Regions from separate parts of the Mesorhizobium sp. IMUNJ 23232 genome, predicted to be linked through region 1. Evidence: predicted binding sites of a transcription regulator. Region 1 holds the regulator's gene; the other holds the start of a gene.
The links. The regulator LexA, encoded in region 1, represses DNA repair genes until DNA is damaged. The targets are predictions, from matches to a motif close to TGTTCNNNNTGTGTTCNG.
Positions count from the first base shown of each region.

Region 1 (8,798 bases):
TCATGCGGCTCGTCCCGCCGCCCGGCCGCGTCAGCGCCGACCGGCTTTCCTTCATGGGCCTGGACCTGCTCCAGGTGCCTGCAAAGGAGATGCCGAAGATCCGTGGCAAGCGGATATCCATGGTGCTGCAGGATCCGAAATTCTCGCTCAACCCGGTGATGACGGTCGGCCAGCAGATCGAGGAGGCGTTCCGGCTGCATGTCGCCAGGGATCGCAAGCTTGCCCGTGCGAAAAGCATCGAGGCGCTGAAGGCGGTAAAGATCCGCGACCCGGAGGCGGTCTACCACCTCTATCCGCACCAGCTATCCGGCGGCATGGGCCAGCGCGTGATGATCGCCATGATGCTCATCCCTGAACCGCAATTGCTGATCGCCGACGAGCCGACCTCGGCGCTCGACGTAACCGTGCAGCTCCAGGTGTTGGCGATCCTCGACGACCTCGTACGCGAGCGCGGCATGAGCCTGATCCTCATCAGCCACGACCTCGGCATGGTCTCGGCCTTCTGCGACCGCGTGATGATCATGTATGCCGGCAAGGTGGTCGAAACCGTCAAGGCGAGCGACCTCCACCGGGTCCAGCATCCCTATGCAAAAGGCCTGCTCGCTTCCTCGCCGCGCCTTGGCGACGACCGGCCGGAACTGCCCGTCCTGCAACGCGACGCGAGCTGGGCAAGATGACCGCGCCGATGATCGCGATCGAAAATCTAGGCATCAGCTTCGGCAAAGGCGCGCGCCGGCTCGATGCCGTGCGCGACGTTTCGCTGGCCGTGGCCGAGGGCGAGGCGTTCGGGCTGGTGGGCGAATCCGGATCGGGCAAGTCGACGGTGCTGAACGCCGTAGCGGGCCTGATCGCCGACTATTCCGGAACGATCCGCATCGGCGGAAACGCGGTCGCGCCGGCGCGCAGCCATGCGCAGCGGCGGCTGATCCAGATGGTTTTTCAGGACCCCTACGGCTCGCTCCACCCGCGTCACACCGTCGACAAGGTGCTGTCGGAACCGGCGCGCATCCATGGGCTGTCCGACGTGGAAAAGCGCGTCGAACGCGCGCTTTCAGATGTCGGACTGAAACCCGAACACCGTTTTCGGTTTCCGCACCAGCTTTCCGGCGGCCAGCGCCAGCGCGTGGCGATTGCCCGCGCCATCATCCTGGAGCCACGCGGTCTTCTCCTCGACGAACCGACCTCGGCGCTCGACGTCTCCGTTCAGGCGGAAGTGCTCAACCTCTTGCGGCGCCTGCGACGCGAGCGTGGCTTCACCACCATCATGGTCAGCCACAATCTGGCTGTCGTTTCCTACATGTGCGACCGCGTCGCGGTGATGAACCGAGGCCGCATCCTCGAGACCCTGACCAGCGCCGACCTGGCCGCCGGACGGTTCGAGCATGCCTATACGCGGCAACTTTTCCGGGCGAGTTCTGGCTATGACCGTGAGTTGCTGGGCGATTTGTGGGAAGAGGCCTGATATCCACGATCTCCTCCGCGGCAACCGGGCCAAGTCTCGACCGGAGAGCACCGACGCATGATTTTGATTTCTTGGTTGCCCGGATCTTAACCCGATATTTAACGGTTGCGGAACACAACTGGAACAGATAGTGTTTGTTCTGGTTTTGTTTTTGGTGCGATTCTTGATGGGGCCGAGATGCTGACACGCAAGCAACACGAACTCCTGCTTTTCATCCACGAGAGATTGAAGGAGTCCGGTATTCCGCCCTCCTTCGACGAAATGAAGGAAGCCCTTGATCTGGCGTCGAAATCCGGCATTCACCGGCTGATCACGGCGCTGGAGGAACGCGGGTTCATTCGCCGGCTGCCGAACCGGGCGCGGGCCCTTGAAGTGCTCCGACTGCCCGATTCGATCGCCCCCGGCTTGAATGCAGCCCGGAAATTTTCACCAAGCGTGATCGAGGGTAGTCTTGGCAAGCGGTCGGCCGAACCGTCCCGCACTCCCTCCGCCGGCAATGACGATGTCGGTTCCGGGATCACGATCCCCGTCATGGGCCGCATCGCGGCCGGTGTGCCGATCGATGCGATCCAGCATCGGACGCATTCCATATCGGTGCCGCCCGAAATGCTGTCCGGCGGCGAACACTACGCGCTTGAGGTCAAGGGCGACTCGATGATCGAGGCGGGCATCCTCGATGGCGACACGGTGATCATCCGCAATGCCAATACAGCCACGCCCGGTGAGATCGTCGTGGCACTGGTCGACGACCAGGAAGCGACGCTGAAACGCTTCCGCAGGAAGGGCGCATCAATCGCACTGGAAGCGGCCAACCCGGCTTACGAGACGCGCATCTACGGCCCGGACCGGGTCCGGGTGCAAGGCAGGCTGGTTGGCCTGATCCGGCGCTACTGATTTTCCGTCGGCGCTTGGGCGGGCATCTTGCGCTGGTAGGGCGGAAGCCCGCGGGCCTCGCGGGAGAATATGCGGTTGCTGTGCCACGGGCGATCGGCGGAGCCGATGGCAAAGTGAACCTCGGCGGCATCGTCACTGCCCAGAGACAGGTAGACCGCTGCGCTTCCGTGGCGGGCGAGTTCTCGCTTTGTAACGACGGCGACGGCAGGATTTGCGCATTTCAACGGCACGGTCGCGTCGTCGAGGATTATGACGCCGGCAAAGGAACAGGCGATCCTGGCTTCCTCTGGGTCTGACGTATGAATGATCGCGGCTCCGGATGGATGCCAGCCGAGGCAGGTTATGTCGTCGCACAGGAAGGCACGGACTGAATCGTCCGCGGCGCTCTCTTCGAAGGAAGCAGCCGTGAAATTGTCGGCATTCGGGCCTTGAACTGAAGCTACCAGCCTTGTCGACAAGGACGCGTCGGACGAAGTGACGTTGCCGCTATTGCCATATCCGTTGCCTTTCTGACCTCCAGTCTCCACCGTTTCACTTGCGATCGAGGCTATCGGCGGATCCGGTCCAAAATCCTTCGTCGGCTTATGAAGACCGTCGGCCTGCAAGGTTCGTTTCCAGTTCTCCGCCGTGAAGACATTTGGCCGCGGCCTGTTGACCGCCATCAGCCTCTCGCCGGTGAGAAACCCCACCAGTCGGGCGTCCTCCGACACCAGCACGTCAGGCGTGCGCGTGGCGCCCAGCGTCAAAAGACCGGCGAGCGCAAACGGCAACGCGAGAAGCCGCAGCCAGGTTGTTGCGACGGTCGCGACGATCAGGGCAATAGTCAGGAGAACCACGGATTTTCCCGATATCAGCCCGACCGCATCGATCGGCGAGCGCGCGGAAAACCATTTCGCGACCTCGATCATCGCGGTGATCCCCTTGCCCATCACGTCGAGGAACGGCCCGTCGAAGCCGAACGGCATGGCGACAGACGCGAGCACCGCAAAGGGTACGACCAGCAGCGACACGATCGGCATCGCGGCCAGATTGGCGGCGAGGCTGAGCGGCGCGATCCGCTGAAAGTGATAGGCGCCGAAGGCCGCCGTTGCGAGACCGGCGACCAGGGAGGTGAGCAGCAACCCGACGACAAGCGCGCAGGCACGCCGCGCCGCAAGCGAAACCAGGCCTCTTCTGGGATGAAATGATCCGGTGCCGCTGCGTCGTTCTGTCCAGAAGGCGTACGCTCCGACAAGCGCCGCGGTCGCGGCAAAGGACATCTGGAAGCTTGGGCCAATGACCTCGTGCGGGGTGATCGCCAGCACGATGATCGCCGAGATCGCCAGATTGCGCATTGTCAGCGCCGCCCGATCGAAAATCAGCGCGATCAGCATGACGGCAAGCATCAGGAAACTGCGCTGCGCCGCGACCTCGCCGCCGGAAATGGCGAGATAAGCGGCGATGGCGGCGAGACCGGCCAGTGCAGCATATTTCCGGACCGGACGGCGCGACGAGATGCCGGGGAAAAGCGCGAATCCGGCCCTCAGCGCGCCGATGACCACGCCGGCGACAAGCGCCATATGCAGGCCGGAGATCGAGATGATATGGTAGAGGCCGGTACGGCGCAAAGCCTCGCTGACGTCGTTCGGGATTCCGGCGCGCACCCCGACGACCAGCGCGGCAGCGATTTCGCCCTCGGCGCCGCCGATGCGCTGCCGGATGCGTGCGGCGATGTCGTTTCGGGCATTCTCGATGAGCGTGCCGATCCGGTCGGCGAATCCCGGATCCGGCCGCGGGACCAGTTCCGGTCCCTTCATGAAATAGCCGCTCGCGCCGATGCCGTCGAAATAGCTCTCGAAGGAGAAATCGTAGCTGTCGGGGCGCACCGGCCCGGAGGGCGGCCGCAGCCGGACGAGGCCATTGACGATGGAACCCGCCTCGATGCCCGCCGGCGCCTTGCGAGCGGTCGCGCGGATACGGTCGGGTGCATAGCGAAGTTTCGGCCGCTCGGTCGCCATCAGATCAATGGTCAGCCGGGCGCGGCCGTTGGACAGCGGTTCGATGCTGACGACGCGCCCGGTGATGCGGGTCGACACATCGCCGCCGAGCATTTTGGTGCCCATGCGCCAGGTTTCGCCCTTGGCCAGCAGGATGCCGCAGAAGGTCAGCATAACCGCCAGTGCCGTCAGTTGCGGAATGCGTCCGCGCGGCAAAAAGGCCGCCGAAGCAACGGAGGCTAACAGACCGGCCGAAATCGATAGGAAACCCGGTTCGAAGGGCAGACCGAAATATACGAAGGCGCCGGCAGCGAGAAATACCGGGACGAGCAGAAACAGCGTCCCGCGCTCCCCTTCAAGCGTAGCCGCGTATTGCAGGACGACGGCCGCCCGGGCCGCCATGACGGGTACGGGCGGCAAGGTTTTTCCCGCGCGCGACCACTGCTCGATCCAGGTCCGGCGCGCAGGCACGACGACAAGCTCGCGGGATGTCGCGGGGACAGAGCGGGCCGCGGCCTCCATGTCCATCTTGCGGAACAGGAACCGTTCGTTCAGATCGCCTGCCGACACCTCCGACATGGCTTTCACTCAACCGGCGCCAAGGTTTTGCGGCGCATCGTGCAAGGCTGCGACTGCGCCCTTGCACCCCCGACCTTCTATGCTACATGAACGCCAATCTTTTTCCATGCACCGTCGGCGCGGACGCGCGGGGCGGTCTTCTTCCTTCGGAAATCTTTATGTCCCGCCCCGTCGTCACACGTTTTGCCCCCTCGCCCACCGGCTACCTCCATATCGGCGGCGCCCGCACCGCGCTGTTCAACTGGCTCTACGCCAAGCATACCGGCGGCCAGATGCTTCTCCGCATCGAGGATACGGATCGCGAGCGTTCCACCGACGCGGCGACGGCGGCGATCCTCGACGGGCTGACCTGGCTGGGCCTGAAATGGGACGGCGAGCCGATTTCGCAGTTCGAGCGCGCGCCGCGCCACCGCGAGGTGGCGGAGCAACTCGTCCGCATGGGCAAGGCTTACTATGCCTACGAGACCCCCGCGGAACTCGATGCCATGCGCGAGAAGGCGCGCGCCGAGGGCCGTCCGCCCCGCTATGACGGCAGTTGGCGCGACCGCGATCCGGCGCAAGCGCCGGCAGGCGTCAAGGGCGCCATCCGCATCAAGGCGCCGCATGAAGGCGAAACGATCGTCCGCGACCGCGTTCAGGGCGACGTGCGCTTCCCCAACAAGGATCTCGACGATTTCATCATCCTTCGTTCGGACGGCAATCCGACCTACATGCACGCGGTCGTCGTCGACGATCACGACATGGGCGTCACCCATATCATCCGCGGCGACGACCATCTGACCAATGCCGCGCGCCAGCAGGTCATCTACGACGCGATGGGATGGGAAGTGCCGGTCATGGCGCATATCCCGCTGATCCATGGCGCCGACGGAGCAAAGCTGTCGAAACGGCACGGCGCGCTCGGCGTCGAGGCCTACCGGTCGATGGGCTACCTGCCCGCCGCGCTGCTGAACTATCTGGCGCGCCTCGGCTGGAGCCATGGCGACGACGAAGTCATGTCGATGGACGACATGATCCGCTGGTTCGAGATCGAGGACGTCAACCGGGGCGCCGCACGTTTCGACTTCCAGAAACTGGAGGCGCTGAACGGCGTCTACATGCGGCGGATGGACGACGGCGCACTCACCGATATCCTCGTCGCCACACTGCCGCATCTGTCGACATCAGGCCCGCTCGCGGCGGGGCTGGACGATGACCAGAAGGCGAAACTTGCCGCCGCGATGCCGGGTCTCAAGGAGAGGGCCAAGACACTCGTCGAACTGGCCGACAGCGCTTCATATCTGTTTGCGACGCGGCCGCTGGCGATCGACGACAAGGCCGCGGTGCTGCTCGGCGAACGTCCGCGAACTGTGCTCGCTGGGGCGTGGTCCGCGCTCAAGAATGTCGGGGGAGACTGGACGGCGCAGACGACGGAGGCGGCGATCCGAGACTTCGCGGCGGCTCACGGCCACAAGCTTGGTGCGGTGGCGCAGCCTCTGCGCGCCGCCCTGACGGGGCGCAGCACGTCCCCCGGCGTGTTCGATGTACTGGCCGTGCTGGGACGCGAGGAAAGCTTGGCACGCATTGGAGATCAAATCGATTAGCATTTCCCTGGTCCTATCGAGAGCCATTGAAACCGTCCTGTTGCGGTGCAACATTGCGGCCACATCAGACTTTTCGCGGAACCGAGCCGGGAGCAGGATCGTCATTCTCATTTCGGCTTCTCTTCCGTTTGGCGGCGTTGCCTCGCCGCTATCCCGAATTCATAGCAAAGGGGTATCCGTATGAGCGAATCCACCGCCAGACTGGAATTCAACGGCAAGACGCACGAGCTGAAGGTTCGATCGGGCACCGTCGGTCCGGATGTGATCGACATTGCCGCGCTCTACAAGGATACCGGCGCCTTCACCTACGACCCAGGCTTCACGTCGACGGCGAGTTGCGACTCGGAAATCACCTTCATCGACGGCGACGAAGGCGTGCTGCTGCATCGCGGTTATCCGATCGACCAGTTGGCCGAGCACAGCGACTTCCTCGAAGTCTGCTACCTGCTGCTCTACGGCGAACTGCCGACCAAGTCGCAGAAGGACGATTTCGACTATCGCGTGACCCGCCACACCATGGTGCACGAGCAGATGTCGCGCTTCTTCACAGGCTTCCGCCGGGACGCGCATCCGATGGCGGTGATGTGCGGCGTGGTCGGGGCGCTGTCGGCCTTCTATCATGACTCGACCGACATCTCGGACCCGCACCAGCGCATGGTCGCGTCGATCCGGTTGATCGCCAAGATGCCGACGATTGCCGCCATGGCCTACAAATACCATATCGGCCAGCCGTTCATCTATCCGAAGAACGAGCTGAACTTCGCCGCCAACTTCCTGCACATGTGCTTCGCGGTACCGTGCGAGGAATACAAGGTGAACCCGGTGCTGGCGCGCGCCATGGAACGCATCTTCATCCTGCATGCCGACCACGAGCAGAACGCCTCGACCTCGACCGTTCGCCTCGCCGGTTCGTCCGGCGCCAATCCCTTCGCCTGCATCGCGGCCGGCATCGCCTGCCTGTGGGGCCCGGCGCATGGGGGCGCCAACGAGGCGGCGCTGAACATGCTGGGCGAGATCGGCACTGTCGACCGCATCCCGGAATACATTGCCCGTTCGAAGGACAAGGACGATCCGTTCCGGCTGATGGGCTTTGGCCACCGCGTCTACAAGAACTACGATCCGCGCGCCAAGATCATGCAGAAAACCGCGCATGAGGTGCTCGGCGAGCTCGGCATCAAGGACGATCCGCTGCTCGACATCGCCATCGAGCTCGAGAGGATCGCGCTGACCGACGATTATTTCATCGAGAAGAAGCTCTACCCGAACGTCGACTTCTATTCGGGCATCACGCTGAAGGCGCTCGGCTTCCCCACCACCATGTTCACCGTGCTGTTCGCCGTCGCGCGCACGGTCGGCTGGATTTCGCAGTGGAAAGAGATGATCGAAGATCCGCACCAGAAGATCGGCCGGCCGCGCCAGCTTTACACCGGTCCGACGATCCGCGATTTCGTGCCGATAGCGAAGAGATAGGGCAGTCGGAAATAGGCAGTCGGCAGTAGTGAAAGATACTGCCTACTGCCTACTGCCTACTGCCTTCAACACCACTTCCGCCGCCAGTTCCCCCGACGGCTTCTCGGTTCGCATCCGCCGCGCCACTTCGGCGAAACCGTCCTTCTGCCAGGCGCGCATTCCCGTGTCGGCAAACAGCGCTTCCAGATCGCGCGCCAGATGCTCGGGACGGACGTAGAAATTGTAGAACTCCGGCACGATCGAACGGTCGGCGATGATGTTGGGCAGCAGCGCCGACCAGACCGTGACCAGATGCTGGAACAGCCGGCCGACCGCGTCGACCTTGTAGCAGGAGACGAATGGTACGCCGGCAAGGGCGAGTTCGAGCGAGACGGTTCCCGAGGCAATCAGCGCGGCGTCGGCTTCCCCGAAGGCCTGCCACTTGCGTTCCGGGTCGAGGATGATCTCCGGTCTGTCCGGCCAGTCGGATGTGGCCTTACGCACAATCTCCGCGACATGCGGCACGGTCGGCAAGGACAGCTTCAGTCGATGCCCGCGCGCCCTCAGCCGCGCAAGCGTCTCGCCGAACGGACTAAGCAGCGCGCTAACTTCGCTGCGGCGCGATCCCGGCAGGACGAGCAGGTTGCGCGGCTCGCCCGGTGGGGAAACCTGCCGTTTCTTCTGCATGTGGGCAGCAATCGCGATGCCCGGATCAGTGGTCAGCCTGTGGCCGACAAAAGTACCCGGCGGACCCGCCAGCCGTTCGAGTTCGGCCGGCTCGAACGGCAGCAGGCAAAGGATATGATCGACATACGGCCGCATCGCCGGCGCCCGGCCGGGCCGCCACGCCCATAC
Region 1 is NZ_JBIRCY010000060.1:2,140-10,937, forward strand. It holds gene ACH196_RS30325 (ABC transporter ATP-binding protein) at 1-677, shown strand, start outside; gene ACH196_RS30330 (ABC transporter ATP-binding protein) at 674-1,462, shown strand; gene lexA (transcriptional repressor LexA) at 1,640-2,356, shown strand; gene ACH196_RS30340 (ComEC/Rec2 family competence protein) at 2,350-4,911, opposite strand; gene gltX (glutamate--tRNA ligase) at 5,070-6,494, shown strand; gene gltA (citrate synthase) at 6,675-7,964, shown strand; gene ACH196_RS30355 (lipid-A-disaccharide synthase) at 8,007-8,798, opposite strand, start outside.

Region 2 (8,798 bases), on a different contig from region 1:
GAACGGCCGCGCAGGGGGCTTCGATCGTGATCACCATGCTGCCCAACGGGAGCATCGTCCGCGATGCTCTGCTTGGGCCGGGGGGCGCGGCGCTAGCTCTGGCCCCGGGCTCCCTGGTCATCGACATGAGTTCGTCGGCGCCCATGGAGACCCGGCAACTTGCCGAGGATTTGTCGGCAAGAGACGTCTTCCTCGTCGATGCTCCGGTCTCCGGTGGCGTCAAGCGCGCCGTGGCCGGCACGCTGGCGATTATGGCCGGCGGCGATCCGGCGCAGATCGAGCGCGCCCGGCCGCTGTTGTCCGCCATGGGCAGCACCATCATCGCAACCGGCGCGGCCGGCTCGGGCCATGCCGTCAAGGCGCTCAACAACTACGTCTCCGCCGCCGGCCTTGTCGCCGCTTGCGAATCCGTTCTGATCGCCGAGAAATTCGGAGTCGACCCAAACGTGCTGGTCGACGTGCTCAACGTCTCGACCGGCAAGAACAATTCGACCGAACTCAAGTTGAAACCCTTCATCCTGTCGGGCACGTTCGCTTCGGGATTCTCGATGGCGTTGATGGCGAAGGATTTGCGCACCGCGGCCGACCTGTCCGAACAACTCGGCATCGATGCGGAGGGCGCGCGAGATGCCGCCGCGCTCTGGGCGGAAGCCTCGGCCGCGCTCGGTAAGGCGGCCGACCACACCGAAATCCACCGCTTCGTCGCGGCGCGCGGCGGCAAGCCGGAAAAGGGAGGCTGACAGATGGCACGCATCGTTCACGCGGCGGCGGCGCAGATGGGCCCGATCGCCAGGTCGGAAACCCGCAAGGATACGGTCAGGAGGCTGATCGCGCTGATGCGTGAGGCGAAAGGCAGAGGGGCCGAACTAGTCGTCTTCACCGAGCTTGCGCTCACCACCTTCTTCCCGCGCTGGCTGATCGAGGACGAGGCAGAGCTCGACTGTTTTTACGAGAAGGAGATGCCGGGGCCGGAAACCCAGCCGCTGTTCGACGAGGCGAAAAAGCTCGGGGTCGGCTTCTACCTGGGTTTCGCCGAACTGGTGGTCGAGGACGGCCGCAAGCGGCGCTTCAACACCGCGATCCTGGTCGATCGATCCGGCGCCATCATCGGCAAATACCGGAAAGTGCACTTGCCGGGTTTTGCCGAGCCGCAGCCGCGCGACCACCAGCACCTGGAGAAGCGTTATTTCGAGCCGGGCAATCTCGGCTTCCAGGTCTGGCGCGGTTTTGGGGGCGTCATGGGCATGTGCATCTGCAACGACCGCCGCTGGCCCGAAACCTACCGCGTTATGGGCCTTCAGCAAGTCGAGATGGTCATGCTTGGCTACAACACGCCATACAACCACACGGGACATGCGGACATCGACAGCCTGACGCAATTTCACAATCATCTGTCCATGCAGGCGGGCGCCTATCAGAACGCGACTTGGGTGATCGGCACGGCAAAATGCGGTGTGGAGGAGGGGTCGAACATGGTCGGCCAGAGCGCCATCATCGCGCCGTCGGGCGAGATCGTTGCGCAGGCGGTGTCGTTGGAGGACGAGATCATCACGGCGCGCTGCGACCTCGACCTCGGCAAACGTTACCGCGAGACCATCTTCAATTTTGCCAAGCATCGCGAACCGGAAGCCTATAGGCTGATCGTCGAGCGCAAGGGGGCGGTTCCGCCGCCCGAAGAATGAGGCGCCGGGAAACAACGGGATCGGTCGCATGACCACAGAAAGAGGAGAAGCTTGATGTCGACAGTGATCAAGGGCGGAACGATCGTGGCCGCGGATCGCACCTATGAGGCGGATATCCTGATCGAGGGCGAGACGATCTCGGCCATCGGCAAGGACCTGAAAGGCGACAAGACCGTCGACGCCGAGGGCGCCTACATCATGCCGGGCGGCATCGATCCGCACACCCATCTCGAAATGCCGTTCATGGGCACCACTGCCGCCGAAACCTGGGAAAGCGGCACTTTTGCGGCACTTTCGGGCGGCACCACGCTGGTGGTCGATTTCGTCATTCCGGGCGAGGCCGGCATGATCGCGGCGCTCGACGACTGGGAAGGCAAGGCGAAGCGACAGGCCTCTTCCGACTATTCGCTGCATATGTGCGTCAACGGCTGGTCGAAGAAACATTTCGACGAGATGCCGAAGGTAATCGAGCGCGGCATCAACACCTTCAAGCACTTCATGGCTTACAAGGGCGCGCTGATGGTGAACGACGACGAGATGTTCGCCTCGTTCCAGCGCTGCGCGGCGCTTGGCGCGCTGCCGCTGGTGCATGCCGAGAATGGCGATATAGTCGCCGCGCTCCAGCAGAAATATATGAACGAGGGCAATACGGGGCCGGAGGCCCATGCTTATTCGCGGCCGCCCGAGGTCGAGGGCGAGGCGACCAACCGTGCCATCATGATCGCCGACGCTGCCGGCGTGCCCGTCTACATCGTGCACACTTCGTCCGAACAGGCGCATGAAGCCATCCGCCGCGCCCGCCAGAAGGGCATGCGCGTCTATGGCGAGCCGCTGATCCAGCATCTGACGCTCGACGAGACGGAATATTTCAACAAGCAGTGGGACTATGCCGCGCAGCGGGTGATGAGCCCGCCCTTCCGCGACAAGAGCCACCAGGACTCGCTGTGGGCCGGCCTGGCTGCCGGCTCGCTGCAGGTGGTCGCCACCGACCATTGCGCCTTCACCACCGCGCAGAAGAGGACCGGTCTTGGAAACTTCACGAAGATCCCGAACGGCACCGGCGGTCTCGAGGACCGGCTTTCGGTGCTGTGGACCAAGGGTGTCGAGACCGGCCGGCTGACGCAGAACGAGTTCGTCGCGGTGACCTCGACCAACATCGCTCGCATCCTCAACATCTACCCGCAGAAGGGCGCGATCCTGCCCGGCTCCGACGCCGACCTGGTGGTATGGGACCCGAAACTGTCGAAGACGATTTCGGCCGCCAACCAGAAGTCGATCATCGACTACAACGTATTCGAGGGCTTCAAGGTGAACGGGCAGGCCCGCCACACGCTGTCGCGCGGCGAGGTGGTGTGGTCGTATGGCCAGAACTCGCAGCCAAAACCCGGCCGCGGCAAGCTGGTCAGGCGCAAGCCGTTCCCGGAGGTCAACCGCGCGCTGTCGCAGTGGAAGGAACTCACCGCGCCGCGCGCCGTCACGCGCTCGGCCGAGCACATGCCGATCGGTGTGTGATCTGTCTCGCGGGCGGCGACAGCCGTCCGCCGCCACGCCTGCACGGGAAATGAAATGACCGGAACGATTCTGCTTACCGGCGCGGCCGGGCTCATCGGCCGTGCCGTGCACCGCACGCTCCGCGAGCGCGGCGATCATGTTATTGCGGTCGACCGCAGCGGAGGCGATGAGATCGTCGCTTGCGATCTCGGTGAGACCCACCGCCTCTACGACCTCGCCGCCAGCGCGACGGCGACAGTCCACTGCGGCGCGATTTCCGGGCCGATGGTGGCGCGGGACAATCCGTATCTGATCATCCAGTCCAATGTCGCCGGTACGGCGAATATCCTGGAACTGGCGCGGGTCCGGAAAATGCGGCGCGTCGTGACCTGTTCGTCGGTCAGCGCCTACGGCAATACGCCCGCCGGTCTTGACCTCGTGCCCGAGGACGTGCCGCTGAAGCCGACCAGCGTCTATGGGGCGAGCAAGGCGGCCGGCGAGCATTTGCTGGACGGCTATGCCCTTCAGCATGGCCTGGACGGCGTGAGCATTCGACCCGCCTGGGTCTATGGGCCGGGGCGCACCACCGACTGCGCGATCCGCACGATGATTTTGGACGCGCAAGCGGGCCGCAGCACGCATTTCCCGTTCGGCCGCGATTTTTACCGACAATATGTTCATGTTGACGACGTCGCCACCGCGCTCGTACTTGCGCTCGACGCGGAAAAACTGCCGCGACGCAGCTATACGATCACAGGCGGCAGCTATGTCGTGCTCGCCGAGGTCGCGCGGACGATGAAGATGGTGCTGCCGCAGGCCGACATCACCATGGGTGCCGGCCGAGACCCGGTCGACGACGTGCAGGCGCGGTTCGACATTTCGGCAGCGAAACGCGACCTGGGATACAGCCCGAAGGTGCCGCTCGAAGAAGGTATCCGCGCCTATGCCGACTGGCTGGCGGCGCGGAACTGATGTTCGCTCGGATGGCGGTCTACTTCATGAACACCGTCATCACTGACTATCGCTGTCCTTCTAATGCAACTTCCATCGACGAATAATGTTGTATTTCGTAAGCCATAGCTCGCTGTGAACCAAAGCAAATTCGTCTATCTGCAAAGTGATAGGTTCAATGCTCCGCATCGGAACGAATTGCTCATTGTAGGGTAGTGTCAAATGTGGCCAGTATTCCTCGGGAATGGGGAAACGAAATTTCCGCAAATTGGTACCGAGGACATCGTAGAGTTTTTGAACCGGCCCTTCGTCCGCCACAAGCACCAGAGGATGGAGTAATGGTCGCCCCCTCTTGGGGACGCCTCGGAAGCTGCCCATCCGGCTGAAAGTCAGCTCAAACGGAGGGATGTCTACAGCGTTGGCGGCGAGTTCCGCTGCGAAAGCATCGGCACTACGCAGATGCTTTCGGTCGCTTACATGTGCGATTGAGGTGTGCAGCCTCAAAACCTTCAAGAGGCTGCCGGTCAGGCCAAGCTCCCTGGAAAATTTCCTGCTGAATTGGTCGATTGCTCGTGCCGTTTCATGACCGGGAAAAACCCCTATGAACAGCCGTTCCGGATATTTTGGGCGAGGTCTCCCTGCCATGAACTCGAACTCGGTCTGATACATTTTAAACTCCCTACTAACTAAGAACTCCTTACGCCCTCAACAAACATGAACAAATCATGAACAAACGAGCGAGTCAACAGTGATGATTCGGCGGTCGGCCGCGAACCCGGTTTGAAGGTGAAGGCCGAAATGGATGCCTGTCGGACGGCTTACACTTTCCGGAACCTGATCGGCTGCGCGCCTTCCCACAGCGCCAGTCGCCCGATTTCCGACAGACGGTCCAGTCCGGAGGTAAGCGTGATGAAATGGTTGCCGGCCAGTTGTCCCATCTTGGAGGCGAAATGCACACCGCCATAGGCAAGCAGGATCTCGGTCTCGGAAATGCCGCCGGGATAGAGGAGAATCTGGCCAGGTGCCGGATAGCTCGTATGGTTCTCGTAGCCGACGCCGAAATCGGTGTCGCCCAGCGGTATCCATACGGCCTCGCCACTCCAGCGCACATGCACGACCTTGCCTTCGAAGGGCAGGCGGCTGGCGAAGGCGGCGCAGGTCTTCGGCGCCTTGCCGGTTTCAAGCCGTGCATCGAAGATCATGCCTGGGATTTCGACGGTGAGCTGCATTCTTTTCCTCCCTTCCGGATTGCGCCTGATGCCGCAAATCCGGCAATATGAATCCCGCATCAATTGATGCGATCCTAATCTTAATCTTCAGCTTGTGGGGCTTAAGCCCTTATCAGGGATAAAGAATATTCTGGATTTTTCAATCAAGCCGTGATCCAATCCGCTGCGGAACGAGTGATCCAGTACGCTGCCTGGGGCAGCCTTGATGGGAGAGTGGAGATGGCCAAGAAAGAAATCATCTGCGCGTTCGGTACCGACATCGATTCAGTCGCCGGCCAGATCGGATCCTATGGCGGCGGCGATTCTCCGTCCGACATCCAGCGCGGCATCTTCGCCAGCGAGGTGGGCAACATCCGGCTGCTCAACCTGTTCAAGAAATACAAGCTCAAGACAAGCTTCTTCATTCCCGGCCACTCGATCGAGACCTTTCCCGATCAGGTGAAGCGCATCGTCGACGAGGGTCATGAGATCGGTGCGCACGGCTATCTGCACGAAAACCCGATCGCCATGACGCCGACCCAGGAAGAGGCGGTGCTGGCCAAGTCGGTCGACCTGATCGAAAAGCTGTCCGGCAAGAAGCCGCGCGGCTATGTGGCGCCGTGGTGGGAAATGTCGGCTTCGACCGCCGCGCTCCTGCAGAAATACGGCTTCAAGTATGACCACAGCCAGGGCTATCGCGACTTCCAGCCCTTCTATGCCCGTGTCGGCGATAGCTGGAACGTCATCGACTATTCAAAGAAGGCCGAGGAGTGGATGCATCCGCTCAAGCACGGCAAGGAGATCGACCTCGTCGAGATCGGCGCCAACTGGTATGTCGACGACCTGCCGCCGATGATGTTCATGAAGAAGGTGCCGAACAGCCACGGCTTCATGAACCCGCGCGATATCGAGAGCATGTGGCGCGACCAGTTCGACTGGGTCTATCGCGAGATGGATTATGGCGTGTTTCCCTTCACCATCCATCCCGACGTCAGCGGCCGGCCGCAGGTGCTGCTGATGCTGGAGCGCCTGATCGAATACATCAACGGCCATGACGGCGTGAAATGGATGACGTTCGAGGAGATCGCCGAGGATTTCCGCAAGCGTTTTCCGTTCTCGGGCAAGGCGCGGCCTGAGGTCATCTGACGGCAGGTGATCAGAGGGGAGGGTGGCACTGTCGCCGCACTTCCCACCAAGGAGACACGAAAAGATGTGCGCGAATTGCGGAAATCCCGCTGCGCCGGGACACTGGACCGAGGCGGGCGCCGCCGGTCCGGGGGAGCGGTTGCGCGCGCGCTTTCGCCGCTCGCAGGTGCTGAAGTCGGTCCTGCCTTCCTATGGCCTGACCGCGCATGATGGTGCGATCATTCCCGGCATCCAGCTTTCCGCGCTTTCCGGCCAGGAAGTGATCGTACAGAACCTGGAAGAGTTCTGGATCGAGGCGGAAAGGATGATCGGCCGGCCGGTCGATCCGCTCGATCCGCGCTTCCTGGGTGCTGCCGGCGGCCGCGAGGCGGCGTGACGGTGGACGGCGCCGAGACCCGGATGCGGCTCACTGTGCTCGGCGGGTTCCTCGGCTCCGGCAAGACGACATGGCTGCGCCACCAGTTGCATCATGGCCAATTCAGGGATGCGCATGTCATCGTCAACGAGGCGGCGGAGACGCCGGTCGATGACGCGCTTCTGGCGAAATCGTCGGCGCTGACGGTACTGGCGGGCGGTTGTGCCTGCTGCGCCGGACGCGCTGACCTTATCGTCGCCCTGCGAACCCTGTGCGATGAGCGCAGCCGCTCGCTTTCGAGCGAAAGCCGGCTGCAACGCATCGTGCTGGAAACCAGCGGCCTGGCCGATCCGGGCGCTATCGTCGAGGCGATTCGTGCCGATCCTGTGTTGATCCATCACATCGTCGTCACCGAGATCGTTGTCACGGTCGATGGATTGCACGGCCTGTCGCAATTGGCCTCCGAGCCGCTCGGGCGGCGGCAGGCGGAGATCGCCGATCGATTGATCGTTACAAAACTCGACGCGGTCGAGCCGAAAACCTTGGCGCGGCTCGTCGCCACCTTGAAACGCCTCAATCCCGGTGCCGCGATTGGCGGCGCGATCAATGGATCGGAAGCGCCCCCGCCGCAGGATGCCGGGGCAGAGCCGGTCGACCTTCCGGATCTCTCCGGCGAAAGTGCCGCGCCGATCTTTGCCACGCGGCTCATGCTGGACGAGACGGTCGACTGGACGGTGTTCGGCGTCTGGCTGTCGGCGCTGCTTCACGCGCGCGGCGACCAGGTGATGCGCGTCAAGGGCGTGGTGCGCACGCCGGCCGGGCGGTTGCTTTTGCAGAGCGTGCGCAAGATCGTGCAGGCACCGGAGATTCTTCCGGAGCAGGATGACGCCCGCGAGGACGACACGATCGTGGTTATCGGCCGGGGCTATGAGGGCGAAGATCTCCGCCGGTCGTTGAATTATTTTGCCGGCATCCGATAAGCGCCGATAACCGTGCGGCGTGACGATTTCCTGGGCCGTGATTTGTGGAAAACGCGAAAGGGGGGGAGGGACGATGAGTTCGGATGACACAGAAGTCTACGCCCGCCAGCAGTTCGGCGGCAGGACGGGTTTCGGCAAAGCCCCGGCGCTGCTCGTCATCGATTTCGTCAACGGTTTTCACGATCCGGAGATTCTCGGCGGCGGCAACATTGCCGAGGCGGTGATCACGACGCGCCCGCTACTCGACTTTTTTCGCTCGCGCGGCCTGCCGGTCGTCTTCACCCGTATCGTCTATGCGGAGGACGGATCGGATGCCAGCCTGTGGTCGGAAAAACTGCAGCGGCTGCAAACCCTCACGGAGCGCGCCTATGAGAGCCAGGTGGTCGACGCGCTGGCGCCGCGTCCCGGAGAGATCATCGTACGCAAGACGCAGGCCTCGGCCTTCTTCGGCACGCCGCTGGCGGCCAATCTGTTTCGTCGCGGCGTGGACACGCTGGTCGTCACTGGCTGCACCACCAGCGGCTGCGTGCGCGCCAGCGTCATCGATGCCATGAGCCTCAACTACCGCACGGTCGTTGCCACCGACTGCGTCGGCGACCGTGCACTGGGGCCGCATCACGCGAACCTGTTCGACATGGGCCAGAAATATTCCGACCTGCTCACCGCCGCCGAGATCATTGAGGCGCTTTCCTGATTTCGATCCGAGCCGACGGCTGTCCGGCCGGCTGATATCCGCCATGATCGGCGCTATCGTGACGGCGATGAAAGCAATCCTGTTCGCATTGCTGATCGTTGCGGGTGCTTCCAGCCAAGCGTTCGCGTGGGGACGTGCTGGCCATGCCATCGTCGCCGAGATCGCCGAGCGCCATCTGTCGCCGGAGTCGCGCGCCGAGGTCGACGCGCTGCTCGCCACGGAAGGCGCGAAAAGCATGGCGGACGTGTCGCTGTGGGCGGACCTGATCAAGGCGCTGCGCATTCCGGACCA
Region 2 is NZ_JBIRCY010000029.1:63,331-72,128, forward strand. It holds gene ACH196_RS20840 (NAD(P)-dependent oxidoreductase) at 1-740, shown strand, start outside; gene ACH196_RS20845 (N-carbamoyl-D-amino-acid hydrolase) at 744-1,682, shown strand; gene hydA (dihydropyrimidinase) at 1,737-3,194, shown strand; gene ACH196_RS20855 (NAD-dependent epimerase/dehydratase family protein) at 3,249-4,145, shown strand; gene ACH196_RS20860 (2'-5' RNA ligase family protein) at 4,206-4,793, opposite strand; gene ACH196_RS20865 (DUF3830 family protein) at 4,943-5,353, opposite strand; gene ACH196_RS20870 (polysaccharide deacetylase) at 5,573-6,478, shown strand; gene ACH196_RS20875 (hypothetical protein) at 6,543-6,854, shown strand; gene ACH196_RS20880 (CobW family GTP-binding protein) at 6,851-7,813, shown strand; gene ACH196_RS20885 (isochorismatase family protein) at 7,887-8,507, shown strand; gene ACH196_RS20890 (S1/P1 nuclease) at 8,551-8,798, shown strand, end outside.
Region 2: the regulator LexA is predicted to act here: its motif matches at 4,839-4,856, upstream of ACH196_RS20860 (2'-5' RNA ligase family protein).